3 regions of the Fontibacillus forbon genome follow, and region 2 is predicted to be linked to each of the others. Evidence: riboswitches for the same ligand, from Rfam matches in the RefSeq annotation. Region 2 holds a riboswitch; each other region holds the start of a gene.
What was found. Region 2 has a riboswitch for thiamine pyrophosphate ahead of tenA (thiaminase II). Riboswitches for the same ligand answer to the same signal wherever they lie in the genome.
Positions count from the first base shown of each region.

Region 1: it holds a riboswitch for thiamine pyrophosphate, as region 2 does, so the genes downstream of both, ACLB09_RS21690 (ECF transporter S component) here and tenA (thiaminase II) in region 2, are expected to answer to the same signal.
Region 3: it holds a riboswitch for thiamine pyrophosphate, as region 2 does, so the genes downstream of both, ACLB09_RS17075 (ABC transporter substrate-binding protein) here and tenA (thiaminase II) in region 2, are expected to answer to the same signal.

Region 1 covers NZ_JBKGFV010000006.1:119,448-127,446, forward strand. Annotated here, with positions in the region: gene ACLB09_RS21680 (energy-coupling factor transporter transmembrane component T family protein) at 1-567, opposite strand, end outside; gene ACLB09_RS21685 (ABC transporter ATP-binding protein) at 564-2,201, opposite strand; gene ACLB09_RS21690 (ECF transporter S component) at 2,206-2,907, opposite strand; TPP riboswitch at 3,021-3,132, opposite strand; gene asd (archaetidylserine decarboxylase) at 3,289-4,083, shown strand; gene ACLB09_RS21700 (DUF4097 family beta strand repeat-containing protein) at 4,108-4,989, opposite strand; gene ACLB09_RS21705 (helix-turn-helix domain-containing protein) at 5,544-6,329, opposite strand; gene pdxR (MocR-like pyridoxine biosynthesis transcription factor PdxR) at 6,421-7,881, opposite strand.
Region 2 covers NZ_JBKGFV010000005.1:185,598-193,596, forward strand. Annotated here, with positions in the region: gene ACLB09_RS19725 (peptidase) at 1-1,245, opposite strand, end outside; gene ACLB09_RS19730 (LysR family transcriptional regulator) at 1,396-2,307, shown strand; gene ACLB09_RS19735 (hypothetical protein) at 2,400-2,591, opposite strand; gene ACLB09_RS19740 (DUF2804 family protein) at 2,578-2,706, shown strand; gene ACLB09_RS19745 (ATP-binding protein) at 2,834-4,096, shown strand; gene ACLB09_RS19750 (hypothetical protein) at 4,169-4,516, shown strand; TPP riboswitch at 4,606-4,709, shown strand; gene tenA (thiaminase II) at 4,871-5,557, shown strand; gene thiM (hydroxyethylthiazole kinase) at 5,606-6,448, shown strand; gene thiD (bifunctional hydroxymethylpyrimidine kinase/phosphomethylpyrimidine kinase) at 6,445-7,389, shown strand; gene thiE (thiamine phosphate synthase) at 7,404-7,999, shown strand, end outside.
Region 3 covers NZ_JBKGFV010000004.1:274,994-282,992, reverse strand. Annotated here, with positions in the region: gene ACLB09_RS17085 (ABC transporter permease) at 1-160, opposite strand, end outside; gene ACLB09_RS17080 (MTH1187 family thiamine-binding protein) at 157-450, opposite strand; gene ACLB09_RS17075 (ABC transporter substrate-binding protein) at 497-1,498, opposite strand; TPP riboswitch at 1,692-1,804, opposite strand; gene ACLB09_RS17070 (cold-shock protein) at 2,039-2,239, shown strand; gene ACLB09_RS17065 (cold-shock protein) at 2,337-2,546, shown strand; gene ACLB09_RS17060 (sensor domain-containing diguanylate cyclase) at 2,733-4,214, shown strand; gene ACLB09_RS17055 (CcdC family protein) at 4,189-4,692, opposite strand; gene ACLB09_RS17050 (Rrf2 family transcriptional regulator) at 4,828-5,301, shown strand; gene ACLB09_RS17045 (lactonase family protein) at 5,282-6,343, shown strand; gene ACLB09_RS17040 (sulfate ABC transporter substrate-binding protein) at 7,343-7,999, shown strand, end outside.

The sequences.
Region 1 (7,999 bases), on a different contig from region 2:
TCCCGTGATCCATCCCCGCGGCCCCTTTATCCTCCGAGCCCCTCTAATACGGAGCGCATTCCGGCGGATTTGGAACTCCTCCCATACCATCGGGAGCAGCCGGACGGAGGCCATAAAACTGTAGGCAAATTTGGGAGGAAGCTTGGCTTTTTGCATCAAGGCATAAAACAACTCCACGGAGGATGTCGTCAGGACGAACAGCAGGCCTTCCGCCGCAAAGGTCACCGATTTAAATCCGATGTGGAGACCCCGGTAAAAGCTTTCTTCCGTAATGGTGATCAGCCCCCAATGCCACCAGACGTGATCCCCCTTACCGAACAAAATCATCGTCGAAGAAGAAGAAATAAACACAAGAGCAAAGGACAATACGATGAGCAGCACTTTCCAAAAGGCGTATCCGCTGAGCCAAAACAGCAGCAACGTGAACACGGCCGCCTGGTAAAACATAAAATCAATCTCATGCGTAAATAAACCGAGGAGGAACAGCAAAATTACGGCAACCAGCTTGAACACCGGATTGGCGCGGTGCATCCAGGTCCGGTAGGAAGGCATCAACAGTCCCTTCATACCGTCACCAGGTTGCCACAATATTCACGCGACTTCCCCCGGGCAATGCCGGTCCCCCGTTCCGTCAAACCGCGGTCGGTCATTACCCCGTCCCTGACTTCCCATCTGCGGGTCGCCATCATCTCCGCAATTTGCTCTTCATGGGTCACCATAATGATGGCCGTCCCCCCGGATCTCAATTCCTCGCATAAATTCAAAATCGCGAACGTATTCACCGCATCCTGTCCAAACGTAGGCTCATCAAGCAGCAGGATGGATTTCCCCGTAACCGCGGCTCCCGCCACGCTTAGCCTCCGCTTTTGTCCAAGCGACAACTGGTACGGATGGCGCCGTCCCATTCCGGCGAGGCCAAATTGATCGAGTGCCTGCTCTACCCGCCGATTGATCTCATCCGGTGAGACACCCTCTTCACGCAGTGAAAAAGCAATCTCCTTCTCCACCTCATTCTCGACAAACTGGAATTCCGGGTTCTGAAAAACGAAACCAATGACCTCTCTCGCGGTCTGCACCCGGCGTTTCCGGTGCTTTCTCCCGCCGGTCCGGGTTCCGCACAAACCATATTCCCCTTCCGTAGGAAGCAGACCCATCAGGGCTAGCAGCAGCGAGCTTTTTCCCGCTCCGTTAGGACCCGTAACAGCGATAAATTCTCCGGGGTACACCTCGGCCCGGTCCACTTGAATGACAGGCCGGCTCCGGCGGAAGCCTCGAAGGCCGGAAAGTTCGATGAGAGGTTGCTGCTCCAGATGCTCCAGATAGTTCGGGTGGTTCGGGTGGTTCGAGTCATCCGGATGCTCCGTCTGCTCCAAACGCATTGGCTGTTCCTTTACGCCTGAGGTCGCCCGGAACCGGTTCCAGACACCGGGATGCCAGATTCCATACGCTTCAAGCTCCTGTTGGAATCGGGGAAACAGTTCATCCGGATCTCCTTGCCCCAGTAATTGTCCCTGGGGTCCGAACAAGGCGACTCTGTCCACCAGGCCCAATTCAAGCAGTTCCTCAATGCGGTGTTCGACAATAATCAATGTCCGGTGTTCGGCTACCTGCCGTACGGCTTCCCAAATCTGCTTCCGCCCTTCAGGGTCCAACAAGGCTGAGGGTTCGTCAAGCAGCAAAACTTCAGGATCCATAAGCAATATGGAGGCTAGAGCCAGCCGCTGCTTCATACCTTGGGACAGCGATTCAATCGGTTGATGAACCGCCTCCAAGCGAAGTCCTACCTGATTCAGTGCCTCCTGCATTCGGGGAAGCATTTCCTCTCTGGGGACTCCCCGGTTTTCCAGAACAAAAGCCAGTTCCTCATCGACATAGGGCATACAAAATTGAGTGTCGGGATCCTGAAACAGCATTCCCCAGGAAGAAGGGAGGATTTGCCCCGAGCATCTCAGGGGGACTTCAACAAGCCCCGGGATGATACCGGCAAGCACCTGCAGCAGCGTCGACTTCCCGCAGCCGCTCGGCCCGAGAAGCAACAGCTTCTCCCCGCGCAGCACTTCAAAAGAGAGATCCTTAAACACGAAGGTATCGTATCCCGGAAATTTCAGCCGCAAATCTTGCACCGCGGCAGCGGGTTGGGGCCTATCGTTTATTCCCTCGCCTGTTCCCCAAGTTGTAGCATTAAACGGTAAACTGCTCATGGCATCAATCGTCCAGAGCCGCGTAATCCTTTGCAGCTACGGGGCGAAGCAGTGAGGTAACGCCGGTGGCTTCCACCGCCTTGGCCAAAGCATAGGCAAGATAACCCGCAATCAAGGCAGAGCTGACGGCTCGCATTGCATATTTGGCGATCAACAGCCAGGTCTCGTAATCGGCCACATAGCCGTAATAAATATCCGGAATAATCGATCCCGCCGCAGCCGCAACTCCCGCCAAAGCGGCCACGGAAGGCGAAAACTTGCGGTACCGGAAACAAGCAAATACAAGCTCTGCGCCCAACCCCTGAAGCACGCTGTAGAGCACCAGTTGAACCCCCCACTCGCTGCCGAACAAAATTTCCACATGGGCGGCCGCCACTTCGGCAAGTAAAGCTACGCCAGGTTTGCGAATCAGAAGGAACACGAGCGTCGGAGCTATAAACCACATCCCGTACACCAGTTCATCGGCTTGAGGGAATAACGGGGAGAACAGATTGTATACCGAACTCCAGAAATGATAAACCACGCCGAGTACTAGCGACACCAGCACCGTCACCAGGATGTCGCTCAGTTTCAGGCCTCTTTTCGGAAGAGCCGGAGAATGAGATTCCGTTTGCTGATTCCGTTGACTTGGCCGATCCGACGGACCTGAATGGCCTGACTGACCTGGCTGACTGCTTTGATCCTTTTGATTGGTGATCTCTTGCATAATAACTCCTCCTCTAGACCAACTATTTTTGGACGCAACAAAAAACCGGCTGAATAGGCTCAGACGGTTACTAGGTCCACGGGAGAATGCATGTGCAATAAACAACATACATACATTCCGGACGTTAGATTCTCTACGCTGGCATTATCCAGTTCAGATTAACGGTCTGCAGCGGGATATGCTGCCATCTCAGCCTGATTCACTCAAGCCCCCGTATCCCATATGCGATTGGAATTAATATACTCTAGATCTTTCCAAATAATCAAGCAAAAAATAGTGAAAGCACTTTCGTTATTGATTTCGGAACTATTCTATGTCAATATTAGCGGAAGTGGAAAAGGGATCTTTGTCCCGTTGATCATGGTGTTAGGGGGATACGATTTGGCCGCAAACTGGATGAAATGGATGACGGAACTGACCTCCCGGAAATGGATTTCCAAACTTATGGGCCGGTTCTCGCATTCGCAAGCGAGCCGCTATATGATTCCTTGGTTCGCAAAATCATACGGCATACCTCTGCACGAGGCAGAGAAGGAACTGAAAGAATACCGTACCTTAAACGAATTTTTCACGCGCAAATTGAAGAGCGGCATGCGTCCGGTCCATCAGAGTGACGACGGACTGATTAGTCCGGTGGATGCGCTCATTACTTTTATGGGGGAAATCCGCTCCGGCACGATCTTGAACGTCAAAGGACAGGATTACACCCTGCAGGAGTTGCTTAACGATTCGCCGCGCATGCAGAGCTATTTGCACGGATACGCCTTCGTCCTCTACCTGAGTCCGACCGATTACCATCGTATCCATGCTCCGGCCGCCGGCACGCTGCTTGAAAGCGAACATATCAAGGGCAAGGTTTATCCTGTCCATGATTTTGCCATGAGACAGATGAAAAACGTGCTTAGCCGCAACGAGCGGCTCATTACGTATCTAAAGCACGGACGCGGGGAAATCGCCGTGGTGAAGGTGGGCGCTATGAACGTAAGCAGCATCCGCTATACCGATGCCAAAGCCACCCGCTGGAATCAGGGCGATGACCTCGCCTATTTCGAATTCGGTTCCACCGTCGTTCTCCTGACCGAAAGCGGCACGTTTGCGCCCTCCCCGGAACGCGCCGTCGGCCAGAAGGTTAAGATGGGCGAACCGCTTGGCGTCTTCTTTCCCCGTTCCAAATAAGACCTGACGGAAGGTCCGTTACCGTTAATTTACGGTGATGGACCCTACGGATGTTTCAAGCGACAGAAGCGGCCCGCCGCTTCCCCGCTGGCTTTTGCCTTTCGGGGCTCCGCTGATATCGCCGACATCGGCCTTCGTTTCCAGATCAACGTCCGGCAAATCCGTTAAATCCACATCAATGCTGCCGATATCCGCTTTCACGGATAAACTTCCTCCGCTCTCCATCCGCGAAATCCCCAGATCTATGCTGCCCGTTGCGGTACTGATCTTCGACTCCCCGGTAATGCTTGCATCCATGACCTCGATACTTCCGACATCGTTCTTAATTTGATAGCTTCCCTTCAATCCGGCAAGACTTACGTCGCCGACATCACTGTCGATGTCAAAAGTAGAAATTCCTTCGGGCAGTCCGATCACATAATCGATGCTGAACTCCGAATAATTCAGGTTTTTTTGGCCCCATTCCCAAAGATTTTTGCCGGGGTCGTCTTTGGCATGCGTGTAGATTTCCACTTTGTTTCCGTCAGGTTTAATGGAGACGGTCGCTTGTTCAAACACGCTTTTGAGATCATCCTCGCGAGACGCTCTCTTCTGGGCCCAAATTTTAACCTCAACGGTAATTTCCTTGCCCGGGATTTGCTTCACTTCAATATCTCCGACCGCATTCTCCAGCGTGATCCCCGAAGCCGAGCTCACCGGAGACGACGTCGACAACTCCAGAGCTTCCCTGCTCTCTTTCACCCTATTGACCTGATTGTCAACGGCGTTCTCTACGGTTTTCTCCAGAGCCCCCACCGTCGTTCCGACGGCTTCCTTCGCTTTTTCATCCACCCCTGTACATCCGGCAAGCATGACCAGCGCAACGGACGCCGCTGTCACCGCTATCGGCATAAGTCTCTTGTTCATTCCACTTCCTCCTTAACTTTCTACTCTCTTATGTATTTTTGCGTACACCACGTTAATGCTACCATCATAATCTCCCGGTGAAAAAAAGAACATAGCCCGCGGACCAGAACTTTCCTGGACTAAAGTCGGGAGAACTAAGACCGCCATTAGCAGCGAACGCCGATAAGGAAACTCAAAGCGGACGGCCAGGGACAGATACGGAACACAACAAAAAAACGGCCGAGCAGGGAGCCCCTGTCCGACCGTTTGGTAAACTAAGTATGCTATATTAACGTCCGATCGCAAAGTCGCGATTTTTAAGACGCATGGAATTGATGTTGGAAATGACTTAACAAGCCAGATCGATGAACAGATCAAAACCAGGTTTCTTCCTCCCGGTCGTGCCGTCTCGACCGGCGAAAACGATTTCTAAAAATGCTGCTCCCCGGTACCGAACACTCCCGGCTGCGCATCCGCCGTCTTTTTCCCATGATGTACACCTCCTCCCAGATCTCGGCAATAAAAACTATTTACCCGTCCAGCATGCAAGTGAAACAGCAAAGGGAAATTTTTTTCTAGCGGATTTCGGAAGGGCTTTTTCCGGTATATTGCTTGAACTGGCGGCTGAAGAAGAAGATATCGCGGTACCCGAGCGCGTCGGCCACCTCGGTCACGTTCATCCCCGCGTGCAGAAGCAGGTGCTGCGCCCGGTCGATCCGGGTCTTGATAATGTAGGACTGCACGGAAAGCCCGATGATTTCTTTGAATTTAATTGAAAAATAACGCGGCGACAATCCGGCACGGGCGGCCAAATCCTCGACTTTATGAGGCAAACCCGGATGCTGGGAGCAATAATTCGCCACTTCCTGAATCACTTCGTTCAACTGGTTGCTCACTTTTTTCTCCCGGGGAATTTCCCGTTCTTCGCGGAGCAAGTAAATCAGCATCTGCTTCAAAATCAGGCGCGCTTCTTCTTCGGCCCCATATGCTTTGACCAGAAACAGACGGACATAGCGCGAAAGCATGTATTCGAAATCCAGAGTATCCTCCAGCTTGCGATAGGAGCCCGGAACCTCGGAAACAGGCTCATCGACATCAAAGTGAATATAAGTCAGTACGAGCGGACGCTGTGGATTATGAGTAGCGCTCGTATGATCCCCTTTGCGGAACAAGAAACAGCTCCCGGGGCCGACCTGTATGGGCTGATCGTTCAAAACAACCGTACCTTCGCCGCTCCATACGTAAAACAAATCGTAATTTTGCAGCGCTTTTTCCCGCTTATGCCATTTCCATCCCGGTTCGCAGACAATTTTGGCAAAGGCCGGCTTCAAAATGAACGAGGACGGGGATATATGAAGCATCTCCTTACCTCCTGAGAACGTAATATTTTCGGGTTGCTTGTCCATCACAACTGCATGGATTATAACGATTATACTCCTAAACTCGCGTTTCTTAAATATCCTTCCATGCACGTGCCATCCGGTATACTCCTTCAAGCAGTTGATCGTTCTCCAGATGGGAAAAACTGAAGCAAGCGGCAGGCAAACCCGGTCTTAGCCGATAGACGCCGCCGTCCCGAAACACCACGCCCCTGCGCCGGGCGGCTTCCCGGAAAGCCTCGTATTCCTCCGGAGACCGCCGCCATTCCGCAAACACAAGCACCCCCGCATCCGCCGGCTGCAGCGAAAATAAACCGGGGAGTTCACTCTCCATAGCCTTGCGGAACAGTTCGTGCTTTGCGCCGTAAATTCTGCGCATCCGTCGCAGATGCCGCTCGTAATCGCCCCGGCGCATAAAGCGGGCCAGCGCCCGCTGCTCCAGCCGTGCCGGCGGAACCGGCTCGTACAAGGCTTTGGCCCGTAAGGCCGGACCGGCCAAGCTTCGCGGCAGCACCGCGAAACCGATGCGCAAGGCGGAGAACATCGTCTTGGAAAACGAGCCGATGTAGACGACGCGCTCATCGCGATCCAACGCCTTGAGCGGCTCCAGCGGGCGGCCGCCCCAGCGGAATTCGGTGTCGTAATCGTCCTCGATGATGACGGCATTCCGCGCCGCGGCCCACGCCAGCAACTCCTGCCGCCGCGCAGGCGACAGCACCGCCCCGGTCGGGAACTGGCGACCGGGGGTCACGAACAGCACCCGCGCGTCCCAGTCGCGCGGGATCAGGCCGTCCCCGTCCACCGCTCCGGGGACGGCAACCCCTCCGCAGGCGTCCACCGCCCTGGAGATCCCGTGGAAACACGGGTCCTCCAGGACGGCCCGCTCGCCCTCACCCAGCAGCAGCTGGGTGAGCAGCATGATCGCCTGCATCGAGCCGTTGAACAGGCAGATTTGCTCCGCATCTGCCGCAATGCCCCGGCTTCGCCGCAAATAAGCGGCGATGGCGCCGCGCAGCTCGGGATCGCCCGCAGGGCTCATGACGGAGCTGCCGTCCTGTTTCTCCCGCGCGGCCCAGGCGAGCGCACTCTTCCATTCCGCCTGCGGAAACGCGGACACGGAAGGGCCGGCGTCCATGAACGAAATGACCGTCCCTTCGGGACCGGTCCCGGCGCCGCCAGCCTCCATAGGCTCCTCCGGCGGCAGCGCGGGCTCCACCACTCTTTGTCCCCAAGGGGACAAAGAGATCGCCGCCCCCTCCTTGCCGGATTCCTTCCGCTCCGGAATCACCGCGGCTACATAAGTCCCGCTCCCTATCGCGGTATGGATATAGCCTTCGGCATGAAGCAGATCGTAAGCATGAGCGACGCTGCCCCGGGACAAACCGTAAATTTGGCCCATTTCCCGCGAGGAGGGAAGGCGCGTTCCCGCCGGCAAGGTGCCGTCACGTACGGCTGACCGGATCGCATGATACAAAGCCAGATATTTATAACGGTATTGTTCGCTGTATGCGTCCAGCGGTATGGAAAAGTTCATATACGCGACCCTCCCTGCGTTTTCCGTCAATTGGACTATTAAAATTAATGTAAATTGGTTCTTTTTTAATGTCAATTACAGGACTAGACTGTTGAAAAACAAACTGACTGGCTGATCA
Region 2 (7,999 bases):
TCGAGGAGTTACGGCATCCTTGTCATCCGTAACGATGATGACTTCAGCGTTGGTCATGCCAGGCAACGAGCGGGTCATCATCGGCGAATGGTAGGCGACGATCTTCGTGCCGGCTCTCAAAGCCGTGTCTCCGCCCAACGTCGGGATGATTACCGTTTCTTCAGTGATATTCAAGATTACATCATTGTCCGTCGAATCGTCCGAACCGACATTGACATAGATTTTACCGTCCGAAGTCAGCTCGGAAGCCTTAACCGTTCCAACTACTTTTGGAGCTTCCGCGGCTTGCACTACGATCTTATCCGCATGGGATTGAGCCGGGTAAATCATGGTCATGATTTCAGGATAGTATGCCTTAACGCGCAGATCCGTTTTCAGGTCATCTTTCGTCAGCACTTTCCCGCTTTCATCCAGAATTTGCGTGCTTTCATCCACGGTCAGAATAATGTAGTTGGTACCGCCCTGTTCCAGCGAATTACCGATTACGGTGATTTTGTTGTCCGCAATATTCGTAATGACTCCGTTCGTACCGGGTGCCTCCTCACTAGGCGTTTGCGTTTCCCCTTCCGCACTTTCCGTGTTTACAACAACATAGTTTGTCGTTGATTGAGCAGGGAGGCTCATCATTACGGCCGGGCCGTAGAAAGCTCTAACCGTCATTCCGGCTTTAATGTCGGCCGCCGTTACGGTTTTGCCGTTTTGATCCACAAGCTGGGCTTTATCGGCAAAATGCAGAACGATGCTGTCTTCGATGCCGGAGTACAATTCGGTTCCCTTAACTAAAATGCCGTTATCTCTAACTTCGGTTACCGTGCCGTCGATCGCCGCAAAATTTTGGTCCTGAACGACCAGCGTCAAAGCGGTTCCGCGGGCTGGCAAGCTCTTGGTAATGTTTGGGCTATAGAAAGCTTTAACGGCTTTCTTTTCATCCACGATCGTTTTCAGAGCAACTTTTTTGCCTTTGGAGTCAACGATTTTGGTATCTTTCGTGATGGATAAAATAATTTCGCTTTGGTCGGTTTGTGACAATCCGCGACCTGTGACGGTGATGAATTTACCGGTTTGATCATTGACGAAGTCGGTGATCTGTCCCAACGTGCCCGGAACTACTTTGGCCTGGTTCAGAATCAGAGCTCCCGGATGAGGGGTAGTCGCTGGCGGCACATCTTGCGCGAATGCGGCCAACGGGATAGCGGTCATAGCCAATAGGGATGCTGTAGCGATTGCTTTGTTCATCTTTTTCATCGAGTAAGTCCTCCTGCATGTTGGTTAGTTAGTGTGATTCTCTTTGGCTGTTCTCATATACCCCAGACGGGATATCCGCCGAAATGTTGCACAAGCCGTGTATTCATTTCTAAAATAGGAGGATAAGACCAATAGAGTGGGGGGAAATCCATGACCTTGCAGCAACTGAAATATGTCATCGAGGTCGCGGGCCGCGGCTCCATGAATGAGGCGGCCAAGCGGCTGTTCATCTCCCAGCCCAGTCTATCCAACGCAATCCGGGATTTGGAGGAAGAGATTCGGATCACGATATTTGAACGTACCAATAAGGGGATTACCTTGACGAACGAAGGCTCCGAGTTTTTAAGCTACGCCCGTCAGGTCGTTGAGCAGGCCGAACTTTTGGAGAACCGCTACCTGAACGGCAAGCTTCCTCCGCAGCACTTTTCGGTGTCCACCCAGCACTACGCATTTGCCGTAAATGCCTTTGTTAATCTGGTACGGGAATACGGGCATGAAGAATACGAGTTGGCGTTGCGGGAGACGAAAACGTATGAAATCATCGAGGACGTGAAGTCACGGCGAAGCGAGATCGGTATTCTTTATTTGAACGATTTCAATGCCAAAGTCATCAACAAGTTGTTAAAAGATGCCGGCCTCCAGTTCAATAGTTTATTCGTGGCTAAGCCGCATATTTTCATCAGCATCCAAAATCCGCTTGCCAAGCAAGCGATCGTCACGATTGATCAATTGCAGGAATATCCCTATTTATCGTTCGACCAGGGGGAATACAATTCATTTCATTTTTCCGAGGAAATCCTCAGTACCCTGTCCCATCCGAAAAGCATCCGGGTTAACGACCGGGCGACGCTGTTCAATTTGCTGATCGGGCTGAACGGATACACGATTTCTACGGGGGTTCTCAGTTCGGATTTAAACGGGAACGAGATTATCCCGGTTCCGCTTGATTGTGGCGAAAATATCAATGTCGGATGGATTTGCCACAAAAATGCGGCGCTCTCCAAATTGGCGCTGGCTTATGTTCAGGCTTTGGAGGAGTCGGTGGAAAGCACGAAGGGTTGAAATGACCATATCGCAAAACGGCCCAACGACTCAAGGTTGAATAATTCCAAAACATGGATTATCAAAACAGCTAATATGGATTAGAATTGCTATTAGAAACCCAGAAACGGAAGGGTGTCATGCAGCATGAAGAACAAGCCGGCTGGAAAGCCGGAGAGGGGCTGAAGACCCGGGTGGGGAAAAGAGATGGATCCGCAGCGGGTGCTGCCGGAATATCCGCGGCCCCAGATGGCAAGGAACGAGTGGATGAGTCTGAACGGATTATAGCTGTTGTTCGTAGACAATAAATGCCACCAGTTATTCGGTACATTTACGGGAAAAGCCGTACTGGACGACGGGCGGGTTATCAAAATTGAGAACTTGGTAGCTTTTATCGGACATGCGGTGAACAACTGGTGATGGGAAAGCGCCGCCTTCACGGAGAGATCTGTCATGGTTAGCCTGGGGATTAAAGGGTTTAACATATAAATATGGAATTATTATAAAAAACCTAATTTTTATGTCCAGAGATGAAGGGTGACTTCGGATGACCGTTCTAAAAGAGATAATTCTCCAGTTGTTTTTTGCGCTGATGCCCTTTCTGATGTTTAATGTTTACTACCGGGATCAGCCCCGGAACTTTACGAAGAAGTTTATAGTCATCACTAGCGTAATCAGTCTGTTTCTTTCCATGACCTTCGGAGCGAGTGCGGTGAGCGGGTACTTATTTGACATCCGGTACGTCATAGTCTTCTTTGGACTTATCTTCGGCGGCTTGCAGACAGGGATCATTCTGATTTTGGAGTTTGTGCTGTACCGTTTGTATCTGGGCGGTGACGGAACAGGCGTAGCGATGCTGCTAATGACCATTATTTTTCCCTTGTCCCTACTTCTCCGGAAGCTTTATCTGAATTCGCGGCGGAAGATGCCCGTTATTTTATTGGCCGGCTCCGTTTTCTCCCTCATTTCACTTCTTCTTGTGTACTTGCATAATCCCAATTCATTTGAAGACAATTTAATGTTTCATATTATCGTTATTCCGGTTCAAAATTTTTTCGGTAACTGGTTACTGATCTCGTTATTTCAAAAGGCGGTCATCGAAAAGAAAGTTGTTATCAATTATGCGCAAAATGAAAAGGTGGAAATGATCAGCCAGGTTGCGGCATCATTGGTCCATGAAGTGCGGAATCCGCTAACGGCCGTGAAGGGGTTCTTAAAGCTGATCCGTGAGTCTGCCCTGGAACGGGACCGTGTTCACCGTTACATCGACATTTGCGTAAGCGAATTGGAACGTACCGAATATATTCTCTCCGAATATCTTTCCATGTCAAAACCCTTAAAGGATCATCAGGAACCGACGGATTTGCGTCATCTTCTACAGGTTACTATGGAGGTAATGCGTCCCTATGCGAATATGCACAATGTCGGGTTGGATGGCCAATACGCTGCCGGACCCGTCTGGATTTTGGCAAATCCCGAGAAAACCAAACAAGTGCTTATGAACTTGATAAAAAATGCGATTGAAGCCTGCTACGAAATCCCGGGCGGAAAGGTTTCCCTGGATCTTACGGCTGCGGGCGGCAAAGCTACCCTGATCATTGAGGACAATGGAATCGGGATGACGGAGGATCAGATCGAACGGCTCGGCTCCGTCTTTTTCTCCACCAAATCGAAGGGAACGGGGCTGGGGCTGTCCTTCTCGTACCAGGCGATTCAGGCGATGGGAGGCACGGTATCCTTGAAAAGCGTTCATCGGGCGGGAACCCGGTTTACGATCAAGCTACCTCTGTCCGAACAGGCGGCGGGCTAATTATCTGTTCCGAAAATGGGCCTAAAAAGGCCCGCTCCGGCATATCCATGGATATAGAGGAGCGTGAGAAGCTTGGACAAGATCGTGGAACGATATTATCAAGTGAAGCAAAGCCAAAAGGAGCTGGAAGAAGAGCTTACGGAGCTGCGGCAGGCCATTCTGGACTATTGCCGGGAGCGGGAGACGGTGAATCTGGACCTTGGCACCCATGTGGTGAAGCTTGTTTCCCAGAACCGCAGGGAATACGATGAGCAGAAACTGTACGAGGCACTGCCGGACCTGGAGCTTTGGCGCATGCTATCCAAACCGGATTCCGCCAAAATCGCGAGCCTGGTGAAATTGAACGTGATCGCAGAAGAGAAAATCAAGAATACCTATACGCTTAAACCCGTAATGGTGTTGCAGGTCGATAAGAAGTAAAGAAGCAGGAAACGCATTGCTAGGCCTTGAAATTTCAAAACGTTTGACAGATCTTGTAAACCTGAGTACAGTTATAAACAATAGAATAGGAAGTCCACTAGGGGAGCCGTGTTCGGCTGAGACAAGAATCAATCTTGGACCCTTTGAACCTGATCTAGTTCGTACTAGCGTAGGAAAGTGGAGCCGGCCTTTTACATCTTCATGCAGATTGGTTGTTTAGTTCACGCAGATGAAGCCGCTCCGTTTCCGGGGCGGCTTTTTTGGTGCTTATTGGGCTCCATAATAACGAATGTACGGACCCGCTAGCGGTACTTTCGGTTCTTAATGTCATTTATTCAATCGGAGGTGGGAAAGGTGAGTTTCTCTGAAGAGCTTCGCCGTGAGGCGGACGGCTTGTTCCAGGCAATCTTTGAACATCCTTTTGTACGGGGCATCGCGGAAGGAAGGCTGAGCCGGGAACAGTTGATCCATTACGTCAAACAGGATTACGAATATTTGAATGCCTATATGCGGATTTACGGCATTGCGATTTCAAAATGCTCACGACGCGAGGACATCGCGATGTTTCAAGAGCAGATCCATTTTATTTTGCATAGCGAGGTTCATCCGCATCAAAATTTCTGCACGGCTGCCGGGGTGACTTACGAGGCATTGCAGGGTTATCCGTTAGCGCCGTCCGCACACCATTACATCCGGCATATGCTGACCGTTGCTCATGAAGGCAGCCTTGGTGAAATTATGGCGGTGCTGCTGCCGTGTCCCTGGACGTATATGGAAATCGGTCAAACCTTGATGGAGGAAGTACGCCCCGATGATTCGCATCCGTTCTGCGACTGGATCTCGTTTTACGGAGATCAGGCAGGCGATGCTACAACAAAAATGCGGATGCAAGTGGATGCGTGGGCGGAAGCGGCTACCGCTGCTGAACGTGCGCGGATGAGGGAACATTTTATGCATAGCTGTCAATTGGAGTATATGTTTTGGGACATGGCTTATAAGCAGGAGGTATGGCCGGTTCCGATGCAGGCAGCGGTGCTGTGAGCTTAAATCTTTGACGCAATATTAAAGCTAAGTGAGAGGTGGATGAACATGAGTATGCTGGAAAAAGAGTTGTCTTTTCTCCTAACGAAAATGCAAAAAGCAAAACCGCTGGTTCATAACATGACCAATGTGGTTGTAACCAATTTTACGGCAAACGGGCTTTATGCGCTGGGCGCCTCGCCGGTGATGGCCTATGCTCCCGAAGAGGTTGCCGATATGGCCAAAGTTGCGGGAGCTCTGGTACTGAATATCGGAACTTTGACCGCCGAACTGGTGGACGCGATGGTGATAGCCGGGCTCTCCGCCAACGCAAACGGGGTGCCGGTGTTACTTGATCCCGTTGGGGCGGGAGCAACCCGGTTCCGGACGGAATCCGCGCTGAGGATATTACGAGACGTCAAGATTTCGCTGGTACGCGGCAATGCGGCGGAAATTGCCCATCTCGTCGGTGAAGCCCGCGAGATCAAGGGCGTGGACGCCGGGGAGAGCGGAAGCTACGACAATGCCGTTCTGGCCGTACGGGCCGCGAAGGAACTGGGAACCGTCGTAGCCATTACCGGGCGCGAAGATGTTATCACCGACGGCAAGCTGTGCCGGGTGATCAGCGGCGGAGACGCGCTGATGACTCAGGTAACCGGCACGGGATGCCTGTTGACGTCGGTGCTGGGTGCTTTTGCGGCGGTCGAGCAGGATTTGCTGCTTGCCGGAACGGCCGGGCTGGCCTTCTATGGCACGGCGGCTTCCCGCGCTGCCGAGCGAACGGCCGCATTCGGGCCGGGCAGCTTCCAGACCGCCTTCCTGGACGAACTGGCGAAGCTGCATCCGCATTCGCTGAAGGGATACGCCGCCGTCCGGGAAATCCAGACGACGGCTGCCGGAGGCCTGTCGTGACCGGCCTCCGCATTTCAAAGGCGCTGACGATCGCCGGATCGGACAGCGGCGGCGGAGCCGGGATCCAGGCCGACCTCAAAACGTTCCAGGAACTGGACGTTTACGGGATGTCGGCCATTACGGCGATAACGGTGCAGAACACGCTCGGAGTCAGCGGGGTTTACCCGCTGCCGCCGGAGGCGGCGGCAGAGCAAATCCGGGCGGTAGGCTCCGACCTCGGCGTCGATGCGGTGAAGACGGGCATGCTGTTTGACGCCGGCATCATCCGTGCCGTCTCCGCCGAAATCAGAAAATTCGGCTGGGAGCGGGTCGTCGTCGATCCGGTGATGATTGCGAAAGGCGGCGCGGAGCTGTTGCGGCAGGAAGCGGTCCTCGCGTTAAAAGAGGAGCTGCTTCCCCTGGCCCTGGTAGTCACGCCGAATATTCCGGAGGCGGAAGTCCTGGCCGGGATGACGATCAGCACGATGCAGGACCGGAGGGAAGCCGCGAAAATCATTAGCGCCATGGGACCGAAGCTGGTCGTGATCAAGGGCGGACATGACGGGGGCGACGGGAAAGCGGGGAAAGTTGCGAATGCGATGAATGCGGTGAAGATGGTGAACGGAGGGGAAGACGGGAATGCCGGGGGAAATGTGCATGAGGGAATTTATCAGCATGGACTCCACGGTAGCATGGAAGTCGTTGATCTGCTATATGACGGCAGCGGCTTTACGGAATTGAGCGGGAAGAGAATACATACGGTCCATACGCACGGAACGGGCTGTACCTATTCCGCCGCACTAACCGCGGGACTGGCCAAAGGCTTGCCTGCGCCGGAAGCGATATCCCTCGCAAGGGATTTCATTCAGGCAGCGATTGAGGACGTATTGGAGCTGGGCCATGGACACGGTCCGACCAATCACTGGGCTTACCGCCGGAGAATGGCGGTGTCCGCAAGATGAGTCGGGAGGACGGCATGAGCGATAAGAGTGGCAAGAACGGCAGGAGCGTCAATAGCGTCAATAGTGGGAGAATCTCTCCTGCGCGAATGCGGGAATTATTGCGGATGTACCTGGTCATCGGCAGCACGAATTGCGTTGCGGAACCGCTACGCGTAGTGGAGGAAGCCTTGGCCGGCGGCGTTACCCTGGTCCAGTTCCGCGAAAAAGGACCCGGCGCACTCGTAGGAGACGCCCGGCTGGCGCTGGTGCTCCAGCTTCAGGCGGCTTGTCGCCGGGCTGAAGTTCCGTTCATCATCAACGACGATGTGGACCTGGCCCTCGAAATCGGGGCCGACGGGATCCATATCGGGCAGGATGATGAAACAGCGGACACGGTCCGCTCGAGGATCGGGGACCGGCTGCTTGGCGTGTCCGCCCACACCGTCGAAGAAGCGCGGCTCGCGGTCCGTCAGGGCGCGGATTATCTGGGCATCGGCCCGATCTATCCGACCGTGTCCAAAGCCGACGCCCATGCGGTGCAGGGGCCGGGCATTCTTCGCGAGTTGCGCGGCCAAGGGATCGCGCTGCCGATGGTCGGCATCGGCGGAATCACCGCCGAGCTCGCCGGAGA
Region 3 (7,999 bases), on a different contig from region 2:
CGGCGGCGCCGGCCGATGCTTCCTTGGCGATATCGGCGGGACTCGGGAGGATCCACTTTTCAATATGAAAAAGCGAGGTCGCGGCTTGCCAAAGGATCAGAAACAGGATGACCGCCACTAAGGGCGGCCATACGCTGTTCCAAAGCTGGCGGAGTTTCATGGACGATATTTCTCGGTCAGCTTGTCCATACTGACGCCCTTGGGATTGTAAGAAATTTTGATTTGCGAGATGATCCCCGTGCTGCCGAATTCCATTACCGCTTCGTTCATCTGCTTGACGATGGCCAGCAGTTCCTCCAGATCGCCTTCCATCGTCGTTTCCAGCGGATTGACCTGGTACTTGACCCCGGATGCCTGAATAACCTCGATGGCACGGTCGACATAAGGGATTACGTCTTCGCCGTTCGGCGTTTTCGGTATAATCTGAATGCTTAAAAGTGCGTTTGGCATGGTTGTAGTTCATCCTCTCAATTTAGATTAGGAATGGCATGGCTTCTTATTGCTCAGGCAAAAAATCATTCGTAAAGGCTTTGTCGGTGTCGAGCGGTGTTTCGATCAGCTTGCGTTCATGCATCCAATCCGAGTAATTTTGCCAGACTTCGCGTTTTTGCTCGCCCCAGCGTACGGCATCGTCCTGATATTTCGGGCTAAGCCATTTCTGGCTGGCCACGACCAAATCCTTGTCCAATTCGGGAACGGCCTTCAGCAGGATGTCCGCCGATTCTTCCGGATGGTCAATTGCATACTGATAACCTTTCGACGTGGCACGCAAAAAGGCTTTAACGAGCTCTGGGTCACTTTCGATCGTTTTTTCATTCGTGACCAGGACCGGGGTATAATAATCCAGTTTATCCGAATAGTCTTTAACATATTGCATGTCCAGCGGTTCGCCGCGCAGTTCGGCCTCGATGCCTGTCCAGGCATAAAAAATCCAGGCGAAATCGATGTCCCGCTTAACCGCCGTGAAATAGTCGGCTTCACCCATATTAATGAATTTCACTTTGCTCACATCGGCTCCGGAAAGATCCATTACCGACTTCAGGATCGCTTCTTCCACGGGAGAGCCCCAGCCGCCGTAGGTTTTGCCCTCATAATCTTTAGGGGATTTGATGCCCCGGTCTACCGGAGCCGCAAAGCCGGAGGTGTTATGCTGAATCACTGCGGCGATCGATACGAGCGGGACGCCTTGGGTTCGGCCCTGGGTCACGCTCTCCTGGTAACTGACGCCGAAAGGAACTTCACCCGAGGCGACCATAGCGTCCGCACCGCCGGATCCCGGGAGGACGATATCGACATTCAGGCCTTCCTCCTTGTAGAAACCCTGTTCCTTGGCTGCATAAAGTCCGGTGTGGTTCGTGTTGGGACTCCAGTCCAGGACGACTTTTACGTTCTTTAATGTAGCGTGGATTTCTTTGTCGGAGGCTGCGGGTTCGTTTCCGGCAGGGTTGTTTGCTTTTTCGTTGTTTTGGCCGCAGGCCGTTAGGACTGTCAAGAGCATTCCGCACAACAAGAGTAGTGTCCATTTTGGTTGCTTCACAGAAATTCTCTCCTTTTCGGATAATGAATTTCCGCAGTTTCTCGTTCGTTCATGTCCTGAAGCGATTCTGAATGGCGACAGCGTCCCGGGGGATGAGGATACAAAAAAAGCGCCCCGGATCGGGACGCGTAGGTTCATGGCAATGAATAAATATGTCCATGCTAAACATTCTTCCTACGCTGGCATTACCCAGATCAGGTTAAAGGGTCAGTGTCTTTGCGGGACACAATCTCAGCCGGCCGATTTCCAGCTCCCCTGAACTATAAACTGCGGATTACACTAGTTATTATAGTCCGGCATCAATTTTATGTCCAGCAAGAGGTTGGTTTTTGATTTGCTTTTTACTTCCCGGCGGAGTATAATGAAAACAATTGAAGTTTTGAGAAGTGATATTCAGATATTGAAAAGAGTGTCAATTTCTAAAAATGAACTTTTTTCAATATGTGAATTTTTTTATGTAAAAAAGGAGCATGTTAATCTTTAAACAGGAGGTAATCTTTCATGGAAACAGGAACAGTAAAATGGTTCAACGCTGAAAAAGGCTTCGGTTTTATCGAAGTTGAAGGCGGAAATGACGTTTTCGTTCATTTCAGCGCAATCACAGGCGAAGGCTTCAAAACGCTTGACGAAGGCCAACGTGTACAATTCAACGTTGTTCAAGGCAACCGCGGACCGCAAGCCGAGAACGTCGTAAAACTGTAATGCAGGCATAACTGCTCTTAACGCGTGCGTTAAGGGCAGTTTTTGTTTTTTTATGAATACAGTTCGCCTGAGCAAAAGAACACTATAGGAGGTAATCATGAACTACCGTAAAAAAACGATAGAAGAAATTCCTGAGGAGAACACGCCGGTATGGTCTTGCATGAGCGAGGATTGCAACGGATGGATGAGGGATAACTTTGCGTTTGATTACATTCCGGTATGTCCGCTGTGTTCCTCTGAAATGGTTAAAGAAACAAAGATGCTTCCGCAACTCATTAACACCAACTCCATGAAAGCGGATCGTTAACCGATCCGGGCCTGCCTTAGAATAATAGTAAAGCTGCCTAGGGTGCTGCATTCAGCACTCCGGGCAGCTTTTTTGATTTCGGGAATGAGTAACTCGTAGAAAAGGATTGCATCAAATTGTGAAATCTAATATCTTTGAAATATTATGGACAACGATGCTACTGCAAACAATAGGAGGGAATTCCCCGTGTATAGTAACTTCAAGGTGGGATCCCAGATTCTTGAAATCCCCTCCAGCAAGAGCCAGAGGAGATTCGCTCTGCTGCTCGCCCTTCTCATAGTAATAATATCCGCGGCGGCGCTTCCTTTTGGAATGAAAGCCCTTCCTGCCTTCGGGCCTTTTCTGCCGATTTTTATTTCCTGGTTTATTTTTGGCGATCTGTTAACCGCCTTTATTTTGTTTAACCAATATCGTGCTTCCGGGGTTCCGTCTCTCCTGGTGATGTCCTGCACCTATCTCTTTACGGGGTTAATTACTGCATTGCACATCCTGTCTTTTCCGGGAGTGTTCTCGGAGGAAGGAATGCTAGGGGCCGACAACCAGACGGCGGCCTGGCTGTGGATTTATTGGCACGGGGGATTTCCCGTTGGAATTTTGTTATATTTATATGTAGGGAAGCGGTTCCCTAAGCCGATTTCATCCAAAAGTGAAATTTCAGCGTACGCGGCATTGAGCTTAGTACTTACTTTTATGGTTGTATTTTTATTGTTCAAATTGTCTACTTCGTGGAGTCATTTGTTTCCGGTGCTGGTTGAATCGGAAGGGTACTGGAATGTGTTGGCTTCCGGTGTCGGTCCAGTCGTAGGGCTCATTAATCTGGCCGCGCTTCTGATGGTGGCGGTCCGCTTCCGCGGACGCGGCGTACTGCATCTGTGGATTTCCATAGCCTTGCTTGCTCTGTTGTTCGATATTCTCCTCACGCTGTTTGCGGGAAATCGTTACAGTCTAGGCTGGTATCTGGCCAGAATCAATTCGGTTATCGCCGCAACGGTGGTGCTATGCTCGGTAGTTAACGAGGTGAACCGGCTGTTTATCCGGCTCTCGGACCAGCATAAGCAGCTCTTGCAATCCGGCAAACAGCTCGAGAAGGCAAACGAGGAACTTGTTCGCTTGTCCAGTCTTGACGGATTGACAGAGATTCCGAACCGAAGACGGTTGAATGAAATCATGAGCTGGGAACTGGTTGCTCCGGAAGAGAGGCAGACCCCGCTATCGTTATTGATTCTGGATGTGGACTCCTTTAAAGCATATAACGATCATTACGGGCATTTGGGGGGCGATCAGGTGTTGAAAACGATTGCCAAAACCATTTCCGCGGAAGTTAAGCCGTTTTTCGGATTTGCCGCGAGGTATGGAGGAGAAGAGTTTGCCATTCTGCTGTCCGGGCTGGATGCCCGGGGCACCTATGACGTTGCGGAAGGGATCAGGCTGGCCGTGGAAAATTTGCAGATCCCCCATGCCGGTTCATCGGCCACTCGGGAAGTGACCGTCAGTATCGGCGGGTTTTGTATACCGCCGTTTCACAAGATTAACGAAGACGGATTCATTTCCTTGGCCGATAAGTGTCTGTACGAAGCGAAGAACGGGGGACGCAACCGTTGCGTCGTTAAGGGATGGACCCGGGAGCACCGGCAGCCGGAGCCTAAGCTTGAGCCGGCGGATCGGTAATGCCGGTGATCGCGCGGTACTCTTTTAGCATAAACAATCTCCAGCGGAGAATCATGCCAAAGGCAAGCAAGAAGAAGACCGAGCCCGTTTGCAGGACGGAGATGTATTGCTCCACCACTTCGTGAAGCGCCAGCCGGATAACCAGAAGCCCGATCAGAATGTAGGCGAAGCCGGGGGAACGTTTGGCAAACACTTCACCGCCGACGATTTCGAAATGCGTGGTCCGGATTAACGGATAGGAGAAAAGCAGCGCCCCTACCACGAAAGCAATCAGTGCCCAGCTAAGGGGAATGTGCATCTCCGGTGCAATGAACATCGCGAATCCCGTGGCCATGCCGAGCGGCGGGATGATGATTTTCTTGATCGTCACGGGCTTGCGGCTGGCCTTCAGCCGGATAATGAGCACGGAGACCGCCATCAAGGCGGCGCCGATGGTTACGACCCATTGGATATAAGAAGAGTTAATCAGACTATTCATAATAAGGGATATCCTTTCATTGCTTAATATCTAATAGACGAGCGAGAATATTATACCATATCCTTAAGTTTGCCAAAAATTCAAGGTTTCTGTACAGTAGGCTGTTTCAATTATGCCACTCAAGGGGGAAAGTAAATGAATAGCGACTTTAACATCGCCACACACTGCCTGCTGTTCCTGTACACCCGCGAGGAAAAGATGGCAAACAGCGAACAAATTGCCTGCAGTGTATCAACCCATCCGGCACGCGTCCGGAAGGTGCTAAGCCTGCTGCGCAAGCAGGGTTATGTGGCTACAAAAGAAGGGGTAGGCGGCGGTTACCACTTGAACGTTCAGATGGATGAGGTTACTTTGGGAGATCTGTACCGGCTTTTTGCCCGCGGTTCGCTGCACCGCGGATGGTGCTCGGGCAGCGAGCAATCGCCTTGCCTGGTTTCATCCAATATCCATTCCGTTATGGAGCTTATTTTTAACGGCGGCGAAGAGCGGCTGGAATCTTATTTCAGTGAAATTACATTATCCGACGTGCATCGTCTGCTCCGGAAACGCGATACGGAAGACGGCCGGACGGATGGGGGAGGAGCAGGGAATGAGTGTATTGAGCGCTAAAGACGAAACGCTGTTTTATGTAGGTACTTATGCATCGGAAGAGGATGAGGGGATTCACCTTTGCGGTTTGAACCGGCAGACGGGGGAACTCCGCTTGGTTTATAGTACTCGTGGCATCAAAAATCCGTCCTTCCTCATTTTGAATGATGACGCATCCCGGCTGTACGCGGTGAGCGAACAAGGGGAAGGGGCGGTTGTCAGTTATGAGGTTGTTCTCGGGGATGGCAGTTTGAGAAAACTGAATTCGCTGCCGACGAAAGGCGCGGATCCTTGCCACTTGTCGCTGTCCCGCGATGGCAGCCTGCTGGCCGCCAATTACTCCAGCGGGCATGTAGATCGCTTTTCGCTTGACGAGCAAGGAGCGCTCGGCGAATTGACCGCCCTCGTGCAGCATGTCGGGCAGGGGTTCCGCCAGGACCGGCAGGAAGCCGCGCATGCGCACAGCGTAGTTCCCAACGAAGCCGGGGATTATGTTTATGTGTCCGATCTCGGTCTTGACCAAATCGTCTACTATCGGGTGGAAGAAGGCAAACTGACGACTCAAGGCGAAATAAAGCTGCCCCCGGGGGCTGGACCGCGGCATTTTGTTTTTCACCCGGACGGATATCACGCTTACGGGATTAATGAATTGAACAATACGGTTACGGTCTTTGCCTATAATCCGGTACAGGGACATCTGGAAATCCTGCAGCATATTGCGACGATTCCTGAGGATTTTGCGGGGGAGAGCTATCCTGCGGATATACACCTTTCCGCGGATGGCCGTTACTTGTACGGTTCCAATCGCGGACATGACAGCATCGTCCGGTTTGCGGTCGATGCCGCCGCCGGGACGCTCAGCGAGCCGGAATGGACGGGAACCGGCGGGAGTTGGCCACGCAATTTCGCCGTCTTGGAGGACTATGTGATCGTTGCGAATCAGAATAGCGATAATGTGGTTGTCTTCAGCAGGGATGCGGAAACCGGCAGCCTGACTGCAATCGGGCAAGAGCTGGCTATCAAGCAGCCTTCCTGTGTCGAACCGGTGCTGGTTGCAAAATAAAAATCGAAATAGTTGCTGCATGATTACCGCAGGGCCCTGGGCCTCGCGGTTTTTTGTTTGTTGTCCGATTTTTATTTCATGCCCGTGTCTCTTATGCTGCTAGTTTCGTCCGTTCGTTGGATATAATCCAGCCTATTGGCAGCTATAAAGCCTGGCCCTCAGCCTTGATTGGATAAAATCCAACCAAGACTTAAGAATACAGGCCTAAACGGGGGAAATACGGACGATTCGTTGGAATTCTTCCAATGAAGCACCTTTAACGGTATCCGGTACGAGCGTTCGTTGGATATTTTCCAAGGAAGGGCGTGAATGCCGAGCGGGTAAGGGGACCGTTAGGTGTTATTGGAGTTCAATCGATAGAGATAGTTCCACTTAAACCCGAGGACATGTACAACAGCGGCAGCGGTAACTCTGTTGGATATCCTTGGGATTTTCGGAATGCACAGATCCGATAGCATCGTTTGGAACATCCGTGATCCTTCCGAAATGGTGCAAAGCAGATTGATTGCTTCCTTGGATAAATCCAACGAGCCTCCCCTGATCGGCTTAGATCCGAGGGCTTCACTGGATATTTCCAATGAAATTCATCCGGATTTTCTCAGGAAGAAGTCCATCCGTAATTCCATTGGAATTATCCAATGGAGATCTTAGATATCGTGTTCTCCTGCTTAACCGAGTGGAAATATCCAATGAAGCTGCGGCTAAGGATTTTTACGGTTGGGACGAGCTTATTGTGGAACGCCTAGGAGACAAATTTATTTTATAAAAAAGGTTTGACAACTACATCATGGGCATTTAAAATAACACCATAACATACTAAACAGGTAGGAATAATCCAAGATAAGTTCTAGCCGTACGGACGGAGGAACGCTCTACTAACCAAAGCAGACACGGGTAGCGGCTCGGTCTGACCGACCGGTGCAGGGGCGTTTCTCCGTTTTTTTACAGTTAGAGCTGTCCTAACCGGGATGAAAAAGAGAAGAGACAGGAGTGATACGGATGAGCAAAAGATTGAAAAAAGGGGTTCTGATCGGGTTGGCTCTGACCATGGCGGCGGTGCTCGCGGCTTGCGGGTCGGACACCGAAGCAAAGAACGGGGCGAAGAACGACGGGGGCAAGAAAAGCGTAGAGCTGCTAAACGTATCCTACGATCCGACACGGGAATTATACGAAAAATACAATGAGGCGTTCGCGGCATATTGGGAACAGGAAAAAGGCCAAAAGGTGACGATCAAGCAGTCGCACGGCGGCTCTGGCAAGCAGGGCCGGGCGGTCATCGACGGTCTGGAAGCCGATGTGGTTACGCTGGCGCTGGGTTACGACATCGACGCCATAAAGGAAACCGGACTGATCGCTGAGGACTGGCAGCAGAAATATGATTTGAACAGCTCGCCGTATACCTCGACAATCGTGTTCCTGGTACGGAAAGGGAATCCGAAAGGAATTAAAGATTGGAATGATCTAATTAAGGACGGCGTGGAAGTCATTACGCCAAATCCGCAAACGTCGGGCGGTGCCCGGTGGAACTATTTGGCGGCATGGGGCTATGCCTTGCATCAAAACAACAACGATGAAGCCAAGGCGCAAGAGTTTGTCAAAGAGCTGTTCCAGCATGTGCCGGTATTAGACAGCGGGGCCCGCGGAGCGACTACTACG